DNA from 2 places in the Empedobacter falsenii genome. Region 1 is predicted to be linked to the other one. Evidence: riboswitches for the same ligand, from Rfam matches in the RefSeq annotation. Region 1 holds a riboswitch; the other holds the start of a gene.
What was found. A riboswitch is a leader RNA that binds a small molecule or an ion and turns the genes downstream of it on or off. The one in region 1 is predicted to bind S-adenosylmethionine.
Positions count from the first base shown of each region.

Region 2: linked by a shared signal. The riboswitch ahead of FH779_RS11055 (hypothetical protein) and the one ahead of FH779_RS15755 (TonB-dependent receptor plug domain-containing protein) in region 1 are both predicted to bind S-adenosylmethionine.

Region 1 covers NZ_CP040908.1:3,370,442-3,377,763, reverse strand. Annotated here, with positions in the region: gene FH779_RS15770 (hypothetical protein) at 1-70, shown strand, start outside; gene FH779_RS15765 (aminodeoxychorismate synthase component I) at 86-1,045, shown strand; gene FH779_RS15760 (aminotransferase class IV) at 1,029-1,628, shown strand; SAM riboswitch class I at 1,687-1,790, shown strand; gene FH779_RS15755 (TonB-dependent receptor plug domain-containing protein) at 1,844-4,231, shown strand; gene FH779_RS15750 (APC family permease) at 4,301-5,590, shown strand; gene FH779_RS15745 (M43 family zinc metalloprotease) at 5,706-7,322, shown strand, end outside.
Region 2 covers NZ_CP040908.1:2,380,247-2,387,568, forward strand. Annotated here, with positions in the region: gene FH779_RS11045 (ABC transporter permease) at 1-412, shown strand, start outside; gene FH779_RS11050 (ABC-F family ATP-binding cassette domain-containing protein) at 447-2,336, shown strand; SAM-I-IV-variant riboswitch at 2,405-2,504, shown strand; gene FH779_RS11055 (hypothetical protein) at 2,548-2,799, shown strand; gene FH779_RS11060 (helix-turn-helix domain-containing protein) at 2,852-4,339, opposite strand; gene aceB (malate synthase A) at 4,457-6,043, shown strand; gene aceA (isocitrate lyase) at 6,121-7,322, shown strand, end outside.

The DNA of each region.
Region 1 (7,322 bases):
GTTAAAAGATATGATTTTGACGGATGATGAAAAATCAGAAATTGATCTACTTGGTACAAATCAAGAATAATATTAATTTTATCGAATGTTAGCAAAGCATTCGATTTTTACGAAAATGAATGAATTGGGAGCTGCAAAAGTTCCCTTTTTTTTTATGATCGATTTTTTGAAAGAAAATGGAGAAGTAATTCCGTTAAATGAATTACCTGATGAGATAAAATTTGAAATAGATTCGCCAAAAAAAGAATCTTTTCAGAAAGATTTTAAATTCAATAAATTCCCGATTTCCTTTGACGAATATTTGCCAAAATTCAATTATGTTCACGATAATCTTTTGTTTGGAAATTCATATTTAACGAATTTAACTCTTCCAACAAAAATCGAAACGAATTTGACTTTAGACGAAATTTTTCAGTTTTCTGAAGCAAAATATAAATTGAAATATAAAGACGAATTTGTTTGTTTTTCTCCCGAACGTTTTGTGAAAATTGAAGATCAAAAAATCTTTTCAAATCCAATGAAAGGAACTATTGATGCTTCGATTCCAAATGCAAAACAACTCATTTTAAATGATGAAAAAGAAGCTGCCGAACATGCTACAATTGTCGATTTAATTAGAAATGATTTGAGTCTTGTTTCAGAAAATGTTGAGGTGACAAATTATCGATATATCGATGAGGTGAAGACAAATGATGCAACACTTTTGCAAGTAAGCTCTGAGATAAAAGGTGATTTGAACGATGATTATTACCAAAACTTAGGAACGATTTTCGATCAACTTATACCTGCTGGTTCTATTTGTGGTGCGCCCAAAAAGAAAACCGTCGAAATTATTTTAGAAGCCGAAAAGTATCATCGAAATTTTTATACAGGTGTTTTCGGCATTTTTGATGGCGAAAATCTTGATAGTGCTGTGATGATTCGTTTCATTGAAAATAATCAAGGTGAAATGTTTTTCAAGAGTGGAGGAGGAATAACGGCAAAAAGCAAAGCGAAAGCAGAATACGAAGAATTAATTCAGAAAGTATATGTTCCAATTTATTGAATCGATTTGTTGTGTGAATAAACAACTTCGAAATTTAGAATTTCATCAAGCGAGATTTGATCGGACAAGAAATGATAATTTTACTGAAATCAATCCGATTTTATTGAACGAAATTATTAAGTTTCCAACAGATTTAACGGATGAAAAATATAAAGTTAGAATTGTTTATGATCGAGAAATTCAAACGGTAGAATTTCAACCGTATCAAATCAAATCAATTGAAAGTATTCAACTTTTTGAGATCGAAAATAAAATTGATTATTCCTACAAATATTTAGATCGTTGGTTTTTTGATGAATATTTAAAAGAATCAAAAACAGATGATTTGGTGTTGATAAAATCAAATTATATTACCGATTGTATTTATTCGAATATTGTTTTTTTTGACGGTTCTCAATGGACCACGCCACGAAGTTTTTTGTTGAAAGGAACAATGAGAGAAGCTTTGTTGCAATCAGGCGAAATCATTCAGAAAAATATAAAGGTTTCAGATCTAGTTAATTTCAAATCGTTCAAACGAATCAATGCAATGATGAATTTGAACGAAAGTCAAGAGTTAGATATTTCATTGTTAATTCAATAACTCTATAAAATTGATAGAGTATTATTTGCATTTTCATTTTTTAACATTACCTTTGCATAACTTATCAAGAAAGGTGGAGGGATTGGCCCTGTGAAACCTTAGCAACCAGATGACTTATAATCTAAGGTGCTAAATCCAACCTATTAGAGGGAAAGATGAGTAAAAGTATTTCACTTTTATCTGTTGGTTTCTTGAAAGTTTTATGAAAATTAAAAATGAAAAGAAACAAATTTTTACTTGCTTCATTCGCATTTATTTGCGCATCTACACTTTTCGCTCAAGAAGTTGAAAAGGAGGAAACAAATCTTAACGAGGTTATTTTAATCGGTGGTCGTACATCAGAAAGAACGGTGGTTAATTCGTCAGTTCCTGTCGATATTATCGATGTTGAGAAATTGAAAACGTCTTCTCCTCAATTGAGTGTGAATGATATTTTGAATGTGGTTATTCCTTCTTTTAATTCGGTTCGTCAATCATCTGCCGATGGAACGGAGCATATCGATCCTGTGACGTTGCGTGGAATGGGGCCAGATCAGGTTTTGGTTTTGATTAATGGAAAACGTCGTCACACAACTTCGTTGGTGAATTACCAAAATACGGTAGGGAATGGTTCTGTAGGAACAGATTTAGGCGCAATTCCGATTTCAGCGATTGATAAAATTGAAGTTTTACGTGATGGTGCAGCTGCGCAATATGGTTCTGATGCGATTGCGGGGGTTGTAAATATTGTTTTGAAATCTAAACCAGGTGGTGACGCGTCTTTAACGTATGGTCAGACTTCTCGAAATGATGGAGAAACATACAATTTTAACGGAAGTTATGGAACGAAATTAGGACAATCAGGTTCAATTGTTTTTTCGGCGGTTGTAAGTGAGCGCAAGAAAACGAATCGTTCAAAAGATCATAATTTAGATATTTTTGGAGATAATTTCGCATACGATTTTGCAGATGATCCAGATGCAGCAAGAGCTGCGGATGATGCTAAAATTGCTGCTTTAGGACTTTCGAGAAAAGATTTTAGATTTCAAATTGGAGATGCGGCAATCAAAAATCAACAATTTTTTGTAAATGCTGAAACGGCGATTAATGATCGATTAGATTTTTATTCATTTGGAGGAGTTTCTTTACGTCAAGGAAATGGATTTGGTTTTAGAAGATTACCAAGCGAATTGTCTGAAGATGCGTTAAAAATTTATCCAAATGGTTTTCAAGCTACCTTAAAATCTAATGTAAATGATTATTCAAATTCGACAGGATTACGTTATTCATATGATGGATGGAAAGTTGAATTGAGTAATACTTTTGGTTTAAATTCATTCAAATATGATTTAGAAAATTCAATTAATCAATCATTAGGCTTAAATTCTCCAACCGATTTTTACGCAGGGAAACATCAATTTTTGCAAAATACAGTCAATTTAGATTTTTCGAAACGAATCAATCAAAATGTTAGTTTAGCGTTTGGAGGAGAATATCGTTTTGAACAATATAAAATCGAAGCTGGAGATGAAGCTTCTTACTCAGGTTCTGGATCTGAATCTTTTGTAGGATTTTCTCCATTGAATGCTGTAAAAGGTGATCGTCATTCAGTTGCGGCTTATGTAGATGGAGAATTGAAATTTGGAGATTTTACAGCTGATTTAGCTGGACGATTCGAAAATTACTCAGATTTTGGAAGTACAATCAATGGAAAATTAGCGATGCGATATGAATACGCAAAAGGATATTCGGTTCGTGGAGCAATTTCGACAGGATTTAGAGCGCCTTCTTTGCAACAAAAATACTTCAGTAATTCATATACTGATTTATTCTTGAATGATAATGGTGATCAAGTTTTGGTAACAAAAGGAATTATCCGAAATGAGTCTGAATTGTCGAAAGAAATTGGTTTGGATAAATTGAAAGAAGAAAAATCAATCAATGCAAGTTTAGGTTTAACATTTCGTCCAACTTCAAAATTATTTATCACATTGGATGGATATTTTATAAAAGTTGATGACCGAATTGTTTTGACTTCTGATATTACAGATCCTGCTTTAGAAAAATATAATGTAGCGACAGCGCGTATTTTTACGAATGCAATTGATACTGAAACCAAAGGTTTGGATTTAGTAATTTCCTATGATACTCGTTTAGGTCGAGGAAAATTGAATGCAAGTTTATCAGGAAATATCAATGAAACAAAGATTGTCGGTTATCATTTTCCAACAGCTTTGACAATTCCAACAGAAGAATTTTTTGGTCCTGATCAAGTCAATATTATCGAATCATTAAGCCCAAAAACAAAAGCAACTTTAGGATTGAATTATGCAATTTCTGGATTCAATTTTATGGTACGTAACACGTATTTTGGAAAAGTGACTAAAGATGGATATCCTTGGGGAAGTATCCAAGAGCACACGGGAAAAGTGGTGACGGATGCTTCGATTGGTTATGATATTACAAAGAATTTCAACTTTACAATTGGTGCAAATAATTTGTTTGATGTTTTCCCAGACAAACAAGTTTACGAAAATTCTTATTATGGAGTTTTTCCGTATGCGCCGGTGCAAATGGGGATGACAGGAGCGTATTATTTTGCGCGCGCAAGTTTTAAATTTTAATCAATAATAAAATATTCTAAGTGTCAATTTTAATGTAAATTCAAACATTCAATTGGCACTTTTTTGTGTATGGCACATTCAAAAATTGGTTGGAAAACCGCAGCAGCTTTAGTGATTTCGAATATGATCGGAACAGGTGTTTTTACCAGTTTGGGTTATCAAATTTCTGATCTAAAAAATACAACTTCTATCTTATTATTGTGGTTAATAGGAGGATTTTTAGCGTTGATTGGCGCATTTATTTATTCGGAATTAGCGTCAAAATTTAAACAATCAGGAGGAGATTATATTTATTTATCTCGGACATTTCATCCCGTTTTTGGTTATTTATCAAGTTGGATTTCTTTGTTTGTAGGCTTCTCTGCTCCAATTTCTTTAGCGGCTTTGGCAATGGGAAAATACCTCAATGTTTTTGGGTTGAATTTAGGAAAAGAATTTGCAATAGCTATGATTTTGATTGTCGCAGTTTTTCAATCATTCAGTCTAAATTTGAGTAGTAAATTTCAGAATATTTTTACTATTCTTAAAGTTATATTTATCATCGTTTTAATTGCTTTAGGTTTTTATTTTGCTCCAGCAGTTGAGCCAAACGCGGTACTTTTTGATTCGACTTGGAAAAGTGAATTGTTACTTCCAGCATTTGCGACTTCTTTGGTTTATGTCACTTTTGCTTACACAGGTTGGAATTCTGCTTCATATATCGTAGAAGAAATTGAGCAACCAAAACGGAATTTACCAAAAGCGTTATTTATAGGCGTTATTTTTGTCACGATTTCTTATGTTTTATTAAATTATATTTTCTTGAAACATGCATCATCAGCAGCTTTGGCTGGACAAGAAAATGTTGCAAATATTTCGTTCGACAATCTACTTGGAAATAATGTGAAATGGGTGAGTTGCTTTATTGCTTTGCAATTGATTGCGACGATTAGCGGTTATTTGTGGATTGGTTCTCGTTTGACACAAGCCACCGCGCGCGAAAATAAATTGTGGAATTTTATGGCAAAAGAGAATAAAAATAGAATTCCGGTTCGTGCAATTTGGGTGCATACAACAATTAGTATTTTGCTTATTTTTTCAGGAGATTTTGAAGTGATTTTTACCTATACATCGTTTGTTTTACAAATTTTGGCCACATTGGCAGTTTGTACAGCGTTCTTTATCAAACAAGATCAATTAACCATTATCAAAAGTAAATTCTTTTATGTTTTACCTGCGATATTTTTAGCATTTAGTTTATACATCTGTTATTTCGTTTTGATGCAAAAACCAAAAGAAAGTTTATTTGGTTTAGGAATTATCGCATTAGGAATTGTATTATTCTATTTTGATAAGAGAATTGAGAAAGAGAAAAATTAGCTATAAATCTTAAGATAAAAAGAATAATTAAACGTTTAAAATAAATTAAACGTTTAATAAACGGATAATTCATTTATTATATAGAATTTTAACATATTAATTAACATAAATTAGTATGATAAAAAAATTACTCTATTTCAATCTCTTAGCTTCGTTAAGTATGTTTGGAGGTTTGGTCAATGCACAAGAATATTGTTCATTTGATGAAGTCAATAAAAGATATTTGGCGGAAAATCCTCAAGTACAGCAAATGGTTAACATTGCTGAGAGAGAAATTGCATTAGCAACTAAAAACGGAAAACTTCTTAACAAAACAGCTGGACAAATTTATGAAATACCTGTTGTGGTTCATGTTTTTGCAGATAAATCAACTTTAGGAACTTTAGGAAATCCTTCTGATGCTCAAATTGTAGAATGGATAGATTTTACTAACAAGTTGTATGCTAATACTTATTATTCAGGAAATAATAGTACTGCATTCCCTTTTCGTTTGGTTTTAGCAAAACGTAATCCTAATTGTGAAAATACAACTGGAATTGTACGTTTTAATTTATCTAATAATCAGGATTATAATGATTTTGGATTAAAGTTTAGTGGTACAAAAGGTGTTACTGAAACTGAACTAAGACAAATGAGTCGTTGGGATCCAACAAGTTACTATAATATATATGTAACGAATAAAATAGATGGTTTTAATGGAACTTCTGGAGGAGGAACTAATGGTTATGCGTATTTATTTGGAGCAGCAGGAGGTGATGTCGATGGAGCTTATCACCACGCAGGAGTAGTAGGAAAAGATAAGCCTACTTTAGGACATGAGTTTGGACATGCACTTGGTTTGTATCATACTTTTGGACAAGAGAATTCAACTACTGCTTGTCAAACAACTTTTGCCGATGATCCATACACAACAGGAGATCTTGTTTGGGATACAGCACCTACAATAAATGGAAACTATTATTATTCAGTTTATGGAGTTTCTCAGCCTACAAGTGCAATTATCAATGGTTGTACAAATGAACCTTTTGATAATGTTGTTACAAACGTAATGAATTATGGAAGCTATCGTAATAAATTTACTCAAGGACAAGTAGAGAGATCAGTTGAATTATTCTTACAATATAGAAGATCTCTTTTAAATTCAAAAGCTCTAGAACCAATTGATAATAATAACCAAATAACATTAACCCAGAGCTGTATTCCTAATGCTTCAACAGTAGCTCAAGGTAGTTATGGATATGGAATGACTAGAGTGCAATTTGGAAGTATTGACGTTTCTTCATCACCAAAAGATGGAACAAATAATTATTATAACGATTATTCTAAATCATGTCTAATTAAAAATAATTCGACAGATATTCTAGAAGGAAAAACTTATGAATTAAAACTTACAGAGAGGACACCAAATGCAATGTCATTTATAGCTTATTTAGATTTGAACAATGATGGAGTTTTTACAAATGATGAGATTTTATTAACGAAAAGTAATGTTGCAAGTGAAACAAATGTTTGGGTAGATAAAACACATACATATTCTGTTGTGATTCCAAATGGAGCCGTTAAAGATACGCCTCTTAGATTACGAATTATAGGAGATTCTCAAACTGCAAGTTTTGAAGCATGTGGTGTGAGAACTCGTGGTGAAATTGAAGATTATGCAGTAACTGTTAAATCTAACAATACAATTTGGAATGGAACAGCTTGGAGTAATGGATTACCAGATGCTACAAAA
Region 2 (7,322 bases), 990 kb from region 1:
CATGAAATTAGAAACCGAATTTTGGCCATTCTTTACGTCTTCTCTTGCATTTATTTTAGCCGTTTGTTTTTTGGGTTTTTTAGTCAGTATTCTTCTTCCAAGCCAACTAAAAGCAACCGAAGTTTTGATGGTTGTTGCAACACCAAGTTTCATTTTAAGTGGATTTACATGGCCTTTAAGTCAAATGCCAAAATGGATTCAAGCAATTGCAGATTGCATTCCATTAACACATTATTTGAAAATATTCCGAATACTTTTCATCGAAAAAGGCGATCCTGCGTTAATTCAACCACATTTAAATAATCTAATTGTAATAGGAAGTATTTGCTTTGTCTTATCTTTGGCCATTCTAATCGTTAAAATAAGAAAAGCTAAACAATCGATGAAACAAATCGAAACAGAAAAGATTTAGCATCTTTTTTAACTTACAAAACAGATAATAAACCATGAATTTTCTTACAGTTGAAAATCTAACCAAATCATATGGAATCCGAACTTTATTTGAAAATGTAAATTTTCATGTAAATGAAGGAGACCAAATCGCATTCGTAGCAAAAAACGGAAGTGGAAAATCTACTTTACTTAAAATTTTAGCTGGATTAGAAACGGCTGATTCTGGCGAAGTTCGTCCAAATAAAGGTGTTAAAATCTTAATGTTAGATCAAAGTGATGATTTTGACGAAAATTTAAAAAGTGAAGAATATATTTTCAATCATTCGAATGAAGTTTTAGATATTGTTCGACAATATGAAAACATGATCGAAAATGATCCAACAAATCCTGATTTAATTGATTTAATGGGAAAAATGGATGTTTTAGATGCATGGAAAGTTGAACCAACAATCAAGGAAATTTTATCAAAATTGAAAATTGATTTCTTGGATCAAAAAATTGGAAAACTTTCTGGTGGTCAGCGCAAACGTATTTCTTTAGCAAAATTTTTGATTGATTTAAGTTTCGAAACTGGATATGTTCTTTTGATTTTAGATGAGCCTACCAACCATTTGGATATTGAAATGGTAGAATGGCTTGAATATTTCTTGAACAAAGAAAACAAAACATTGATTTTGGTTACGCACGATCGTTATTTCTTAGATGCAATTTGTACCAAAATTCTCGAAATGGAGGACAAAACATTGTATGTACATTCGGGAAATTACGAAACTTATATCACGAATAAAGCATTGCGTATCGAAAATCAAAATGCGACAATTGACAAAGCGAAAAACCTTTATCGTAAAGAGATTGAATGGATGCGTCGTCAACCGCAAGCACGTACAACAAAGTCTAAATCTCGTATTGATGCGTTTTATGATACTGAAAAAGTGGCTAAACATAAAATTGTCGATCAACAAGTAAAATTAGAGATGGTGATGACGCGTTTGGGTCAAAAAATCATTGAGATGGAACATGTCTCGAAAGCATTTGGTCAAAAGAAAATTTTAGATGATTTCTCTTATATTTTCGCTCGTGGTGGAAAAATTGGTTTAGTCGGAAAAAATGGTGTTGGAAAAACCACTTTCTTGAAAATGTTAGAAGGAATCGAAACGATGGATTCTGGAACAATTGAACGTGGAGAAACCTTAAATATTGGACATTTTAAACAAGATGGGATAGAATTTAAAGGCGACGAACGTGTCATTGAGTTTGTGAAAGATATTGCAGATTTTTTCCCTCTTTCTAATGGAAAAGAAATGCGTGCAGAACAGTTCTTAGAAATGTTTTTATTTACGCCAGAACAACAACATACTTTTATCTCAAAGTTGAGTGGTGGAGAGAAAAAACGTCTGCAATTATTGGCAATTTTGTATAAAAATCCTAACTTTTTGATTCTTGATGAGCCAACAAACGATTTAGATTTACCTACTTTAACGGTTCTTGAAAGTTTCTTAGAAGAATATCAAGGTTGTTTATTAGTTGTTTCCCACGATAGATATTTTATGGATAAAGTGGTCGATGAATTAATGATTTTTGAAGGCGAAGGAAAAATTTCTCGTTATATGGGAACATATACAGAATATCACATCGAGAATAAAAACAAGCCCATAACTGAAGATAAAAAGGTTGAAAAAGAAATCGTTATTCAGGAAAAAGTTGAATCGAAAGAGAAAAATGCAGAGACAAAACCAAAAAAATTATCGTTTAAAGAACAACGAGAATTAGAAGAAATCAATAAATCTTTACCAATTCTTGAAGCCAAAAAAGAAGAATTAACGAATTTACTTTCCGACCCAAATTTAGGTTATGACAAAATCGCAACTATTGGAGATGAACTACAAAAAATTGTAGACGAATTAGAAGAAAAAGAATTTCGTTGGTTAGAATTAAGCGAATAAAAATATTGAAAAGGAACTTTTTTTGAGTTCCTTTTTTTGTTTTAAAAATTTATTTGTACATTTATTCTATCAATCATCAGGAGTTTCTGAAAAATCAGAACACCAACCGAGCCAAAACCGCGCTACGGTGGTATAGAATGAGGGCAAACGCCAAAATAAAAGGTTATTCTCTACTCTATCCTGTTGTTTTTATCATTAAAAAATTAAAACAATGGAAAATCTAAAAAATGAATTTGTCGTATTATTCCGTGAATTAACTGACAACGAATTAGTCGATCGCTTTAATCAAAATGTAGGAAATAGTTCCTGGAATTCTGCCAGAAGATGTTATGTCAAAACATTATTTGACGAATTACAATACCGTAATTTTGATTGCGCAACCATAGAAAGAGGAAACACATTTTCGCTTCAACATTATGTAGTATTAATTGAAAATAGATTAGAATATTTAGATCAAACATAAAAAAAAGGAAAACTTGTTTCAAGTTTTCCTTTATATTTTATGGTAGACAATATTACTTACTCTGCTCTTTTATAAAATCATTAATCGTAACATTTAATCGCTTATTTCGGATATCTTTTTCAAAACGAATTGGTTCTGCAACACGTTCTGCACAATCTTTCATCCCGCAATTTTCGCATGTAACCGCAACTTCTTTTACAGGAATTGATGGGTCATTCATAAATTTAATTTTACGTTGTGCTGATTTGTACAACACACCTATCGTTACGCTTCTTAAATAATTTGGATTGAATGGATCTTTCGTTGCTGAAGAAATTACATAATATTTTTGATTATTATTGAACGGATACAAAGAAATTTGTGCAGAAATCTCATGATGATCATCTTGATGCTTTTCCAATTCTTTCAAAACATTTAACGAAACCCAACGACGACAATAATGCTCATCCGTTTCATTTGCTTGTGGCGACTGTTGTTGATTAAGGTGAAGTTCTTTCGTTAATTTATATGAATTTGAGCCAACTTTTGCTGACAAACGCAAGAAAAACAAATCACGAATATTAAAATGTTTGGGTAACAAATTTGTCATTCGTTGATAAACCGTCTCAGGAGATTCGGTATATTTTCCAAGAATTTCTTGAAATTTAGACAAATCATGATGCTCTATAGCAAACAAATTCTGCATATCCTTCAACAATTTTTCTTCTGGTAACAACAACGCTCCAGCAAAATAAGATGCATAAAAATTGTTTAACAATTGATCAAAATTATCGAAACTTGCCCACGAAAATGTATACAAACGTTCCTTCAAATCAAGGTAATTATAGCCTAATTCTTTCGCTAAAATAAATCGTTTTTGATCATTGTCAGAATTGATATTGATATACAAAAGTTTTTTCTCTTTGATAAAAATAGAACGCAATTTCGCTAAATCCTTCCCTCCTAAAGAAGTGAAATCTTCATAAAGAATGGTATAATTATATTCCTCTTTCAGAATTTCCTCCATCGTTTCATTTTTCACAAAATCTTCTGATTCAATCAAATATTCTTGTAAAAAACTTTTTGCTGATTTTTCAATTTCAGGAAAATAATTATCATTTGCTTCCTGAAAAGACCTCAACGAAGCCAAGAAAAAACTTTCGCGCGTAAGATTATAATTATTACCTATTTCAATCAACGTAGAAATAAACGCATTTACCTTCATTGGGGCGTTAGAAATGATCTCAATTAAATCTCTTTCTTCAATTCCGAAGAGTTCCAAAGGAATTTCTTGCAATAAATTTGATTGTAGAATCTCAGCGACTGGTGCTAAATTTTTATCTAATTTTAAGGAAACTATCTCATCGTAAGGAATTTCCAACGCTTCGGCAAGAGCAACAATTTTATCAGTTTTTGGATATTTTTTACCTTTTTCGATCTCATTCAAATACGACTTCGAAAGTCCAGTTAACTTAGATAACTTAAACAATGACAAATCTTTAGCCGTTCTAACTTGTTTTAGTTTTAACCCAAAAATTAATTTAATGTATTCTTCTTGCATAATTTTTTCAAAAATATTTGGTAAATGTAAACGAATTTTTATAATTTAGCGAACGTTCGCTGGAAGTAAAATTCCGCTCGAATAACCAAAACCAAAATTACAACAAAAACACAAAAAATGGATACTATTACAAGTGAATTAAAATTATCGCAGAATAAGCTGGATAGTTATCCAGATGTTTTGACAACCGAAGCGGTTAAATTTTTAACAGCTTTACACAAAAATTTCAATGAAAGACGTTTAGAACTTTTAGCGAATCGACAAGAAAGACAAATCTTTTTTGATTTGGGGAATTTTCCAACTTTTTTGTCAGAAACAAAGGAAATCAGAAATGGTGATTGGACAGCAGCTCCAATTCCAGCTGATTTACAAGACAGACGCGTTGAAATAACTGGTCCAGTTGACCGTAAAATGGTAATTAATGCGTTAAACTCTTGCGCTAAAACATTTATGGCCGATTTTGAAGATAGTAATTCTCCAACATGGGATAACAATCTTCAAGGACAACAAAATTTAAGAGATGCAGTAAATGGTACTATTTCATTCGAAAATAATGGAAAAAAGTATCATTTAAACGAAAAAACTGCTGTCTTGCTTGTAAGACCGAGAGGTTTACATTTGAATGAAAAGAATATCATAATAGATAAACAAGAAATATCAGGCTCACTATTTGACTTTGGTTTATATTTTTTCCATAATGCACACACGTTACTTTCCAAGCAAAGTGGGCCTTATTTCTATCTTCCTAAATTAGAACATCACCTAGAAGCACGCTGGTGGAACGATGTTTTTGTTTTCGCACAAAATTATTTAAACATTCCACAAGCTACGATTAAAGCTACAGTTTTGATCGAAACTATAACAGCTTCTTTTCAGTTAGATGAAATTATTTACGAATTAAAAGACCACATCGCAGGCCTTAACTGCGGTCGTTGGGATTATATATTTTCTTATATCAAAAAATTTAAGAAACACCCAAATTTTATTGTTCCAGATCGTTCACAAGTTACGATGACTTCGCCTTTTATGGCTGCATATTCACAAGCAGTTATTCAACGTTGTCATAAACGAAACATACATGCAATTGGTGGAATGGCTGCTCAAATTCCGATTAAGAATGATGAAAAAGCCAATGAAATTGCCTTTGAAAAAGTGAAGAATGATAAACTTCGCGAAGTAAAAAATGGACACGATGGAACGTGGGTTGCGCATCCTGCTTTGGTAAAAGTCGCAAAAGATATTTTTGACGAATATATGCCACAAGCTAATCAAATTGACAATAAGCGAGAAGATGTTGTAACAACTGCCGAGGCTTTGTTAGAATTGCCAAAAGGAACAGTTACAGAACAAGGAATTAGAGACAATATTAATGTCGGAATTTTATACATCGAAAGTTGGTTATCTGGAAAAGGAGCCGCAGCTTTATATAACTTAATGGAAGACGCAGCAACAGCAGAAATCTCTCGTACGCAGGTTTGGCAATGGTTAAGCCAGTCGATTACGTTAGAAAACGGATGCGAATTTAACAGTGACAAATACAAAAAATTAAGAGCCGAAGAGGTTCAAAAAATAAAAGAATTAGTTGGTGAGGAAAACTATTTGAACGGAAGATTTGAAGAAGCTATTTCAATCTTTGACGAATTAGTTTTATCGCACAAGTTTACCGAATTTTTAACATTAGAAGCCTATAAGTATATTGATTAAGCCCTTATAACCAGACACACACAAAAAGAAATACACACACAACACACATTCATAAACAAAACACAAAAAACACAATTATGAGCAATCAAGAAAGAATTCAAAAGATTCGGCAGGATTGGGAAACTAATCCACGCTGGACAGACATTGTTCGTCTTTATTCAGCAGAAGATGTAATTCGATTAAGAGGTTCTTTGGACATCGATTACACTTTAGCAAGATTAGGTGCTAAGAAACTTTGGGAAGGCTTAAATTCGAAGCCATTTATGGCGGGTTTAGGCGCTTTGAATGGTAATCAAGCCATACAAGAAGTGCAAGCTGGTTTGGATGCAATTTATCTTTCGGGATGGCAAGTTGCTGCAGATGCAAATCTTTCGGCAGAAATGTACCCAGATCAATCATTGTATCCAGCCAATTCGGTTCCAATGGTGATAAAGCGTATTAATAATGCGTTGCGTCGTCGCGATGAAATACAATCTGTTACCCAACAAGGAAACATTGATTATATGGTACCGATTATTGCCGATGCTGAAGCTGGATTTGGAGGAAACTTGAATGCTTATGAATTGATGAAACAAATGATAGAAGCTGGTGCTGCTGGCGTTCATTTCGAAGATCAATTGTCATCAGCCAAAAAGTGTGGTCATCTTGGTGGAAAAGTTTTAGTTCCAACACAAGAAGCAATTAACAAATTGGTTGCAGCGCGTTTAGCAGCAGATGTCTGTGGCGTTCCTACTCTATTGGTTGCCAGAACTGATGCAGAAGCTGCGAATTTGATTACTTCGGATATTGACGAAAGAGATCAACCTTTTATCATCCAAGGAAGTAGAACTTCTGAAGGTTTTTACAATGTGAGAAATGGTTTGGAACAAGGAATTAATCGAGGCTTAAGCTATGCGCCTTATGCTGATTTAATTTGGATGGAAACATCTAATCCAGATCTTGGAATGGCAAGAGAATTTGCACAAGCGATTCGAGAAAAATATCCAAATCAGATGTTAGCTTATAATTGTTCCCCATCATTTAATTGGGCAAAACATTTAACAGAAGTTCAAATGGAAACATTCCGCGAAGATTTAGCTGAAATGGGATACAAATTCCAATTCATTACTTTAGCAGGTTTCCATGCGATGAATACCTCTATGTTCGAGTTATCACGTGCTTACAAAGCCAAAGGAATGGCGGGATACTCGGCATTACAAGAAAGAGAGTTTGCGTTACAAGAAGAAGGTTTTGCAGCTGTAAAACACCAATCTTTTGTAGGAACACAATATTTCGATTA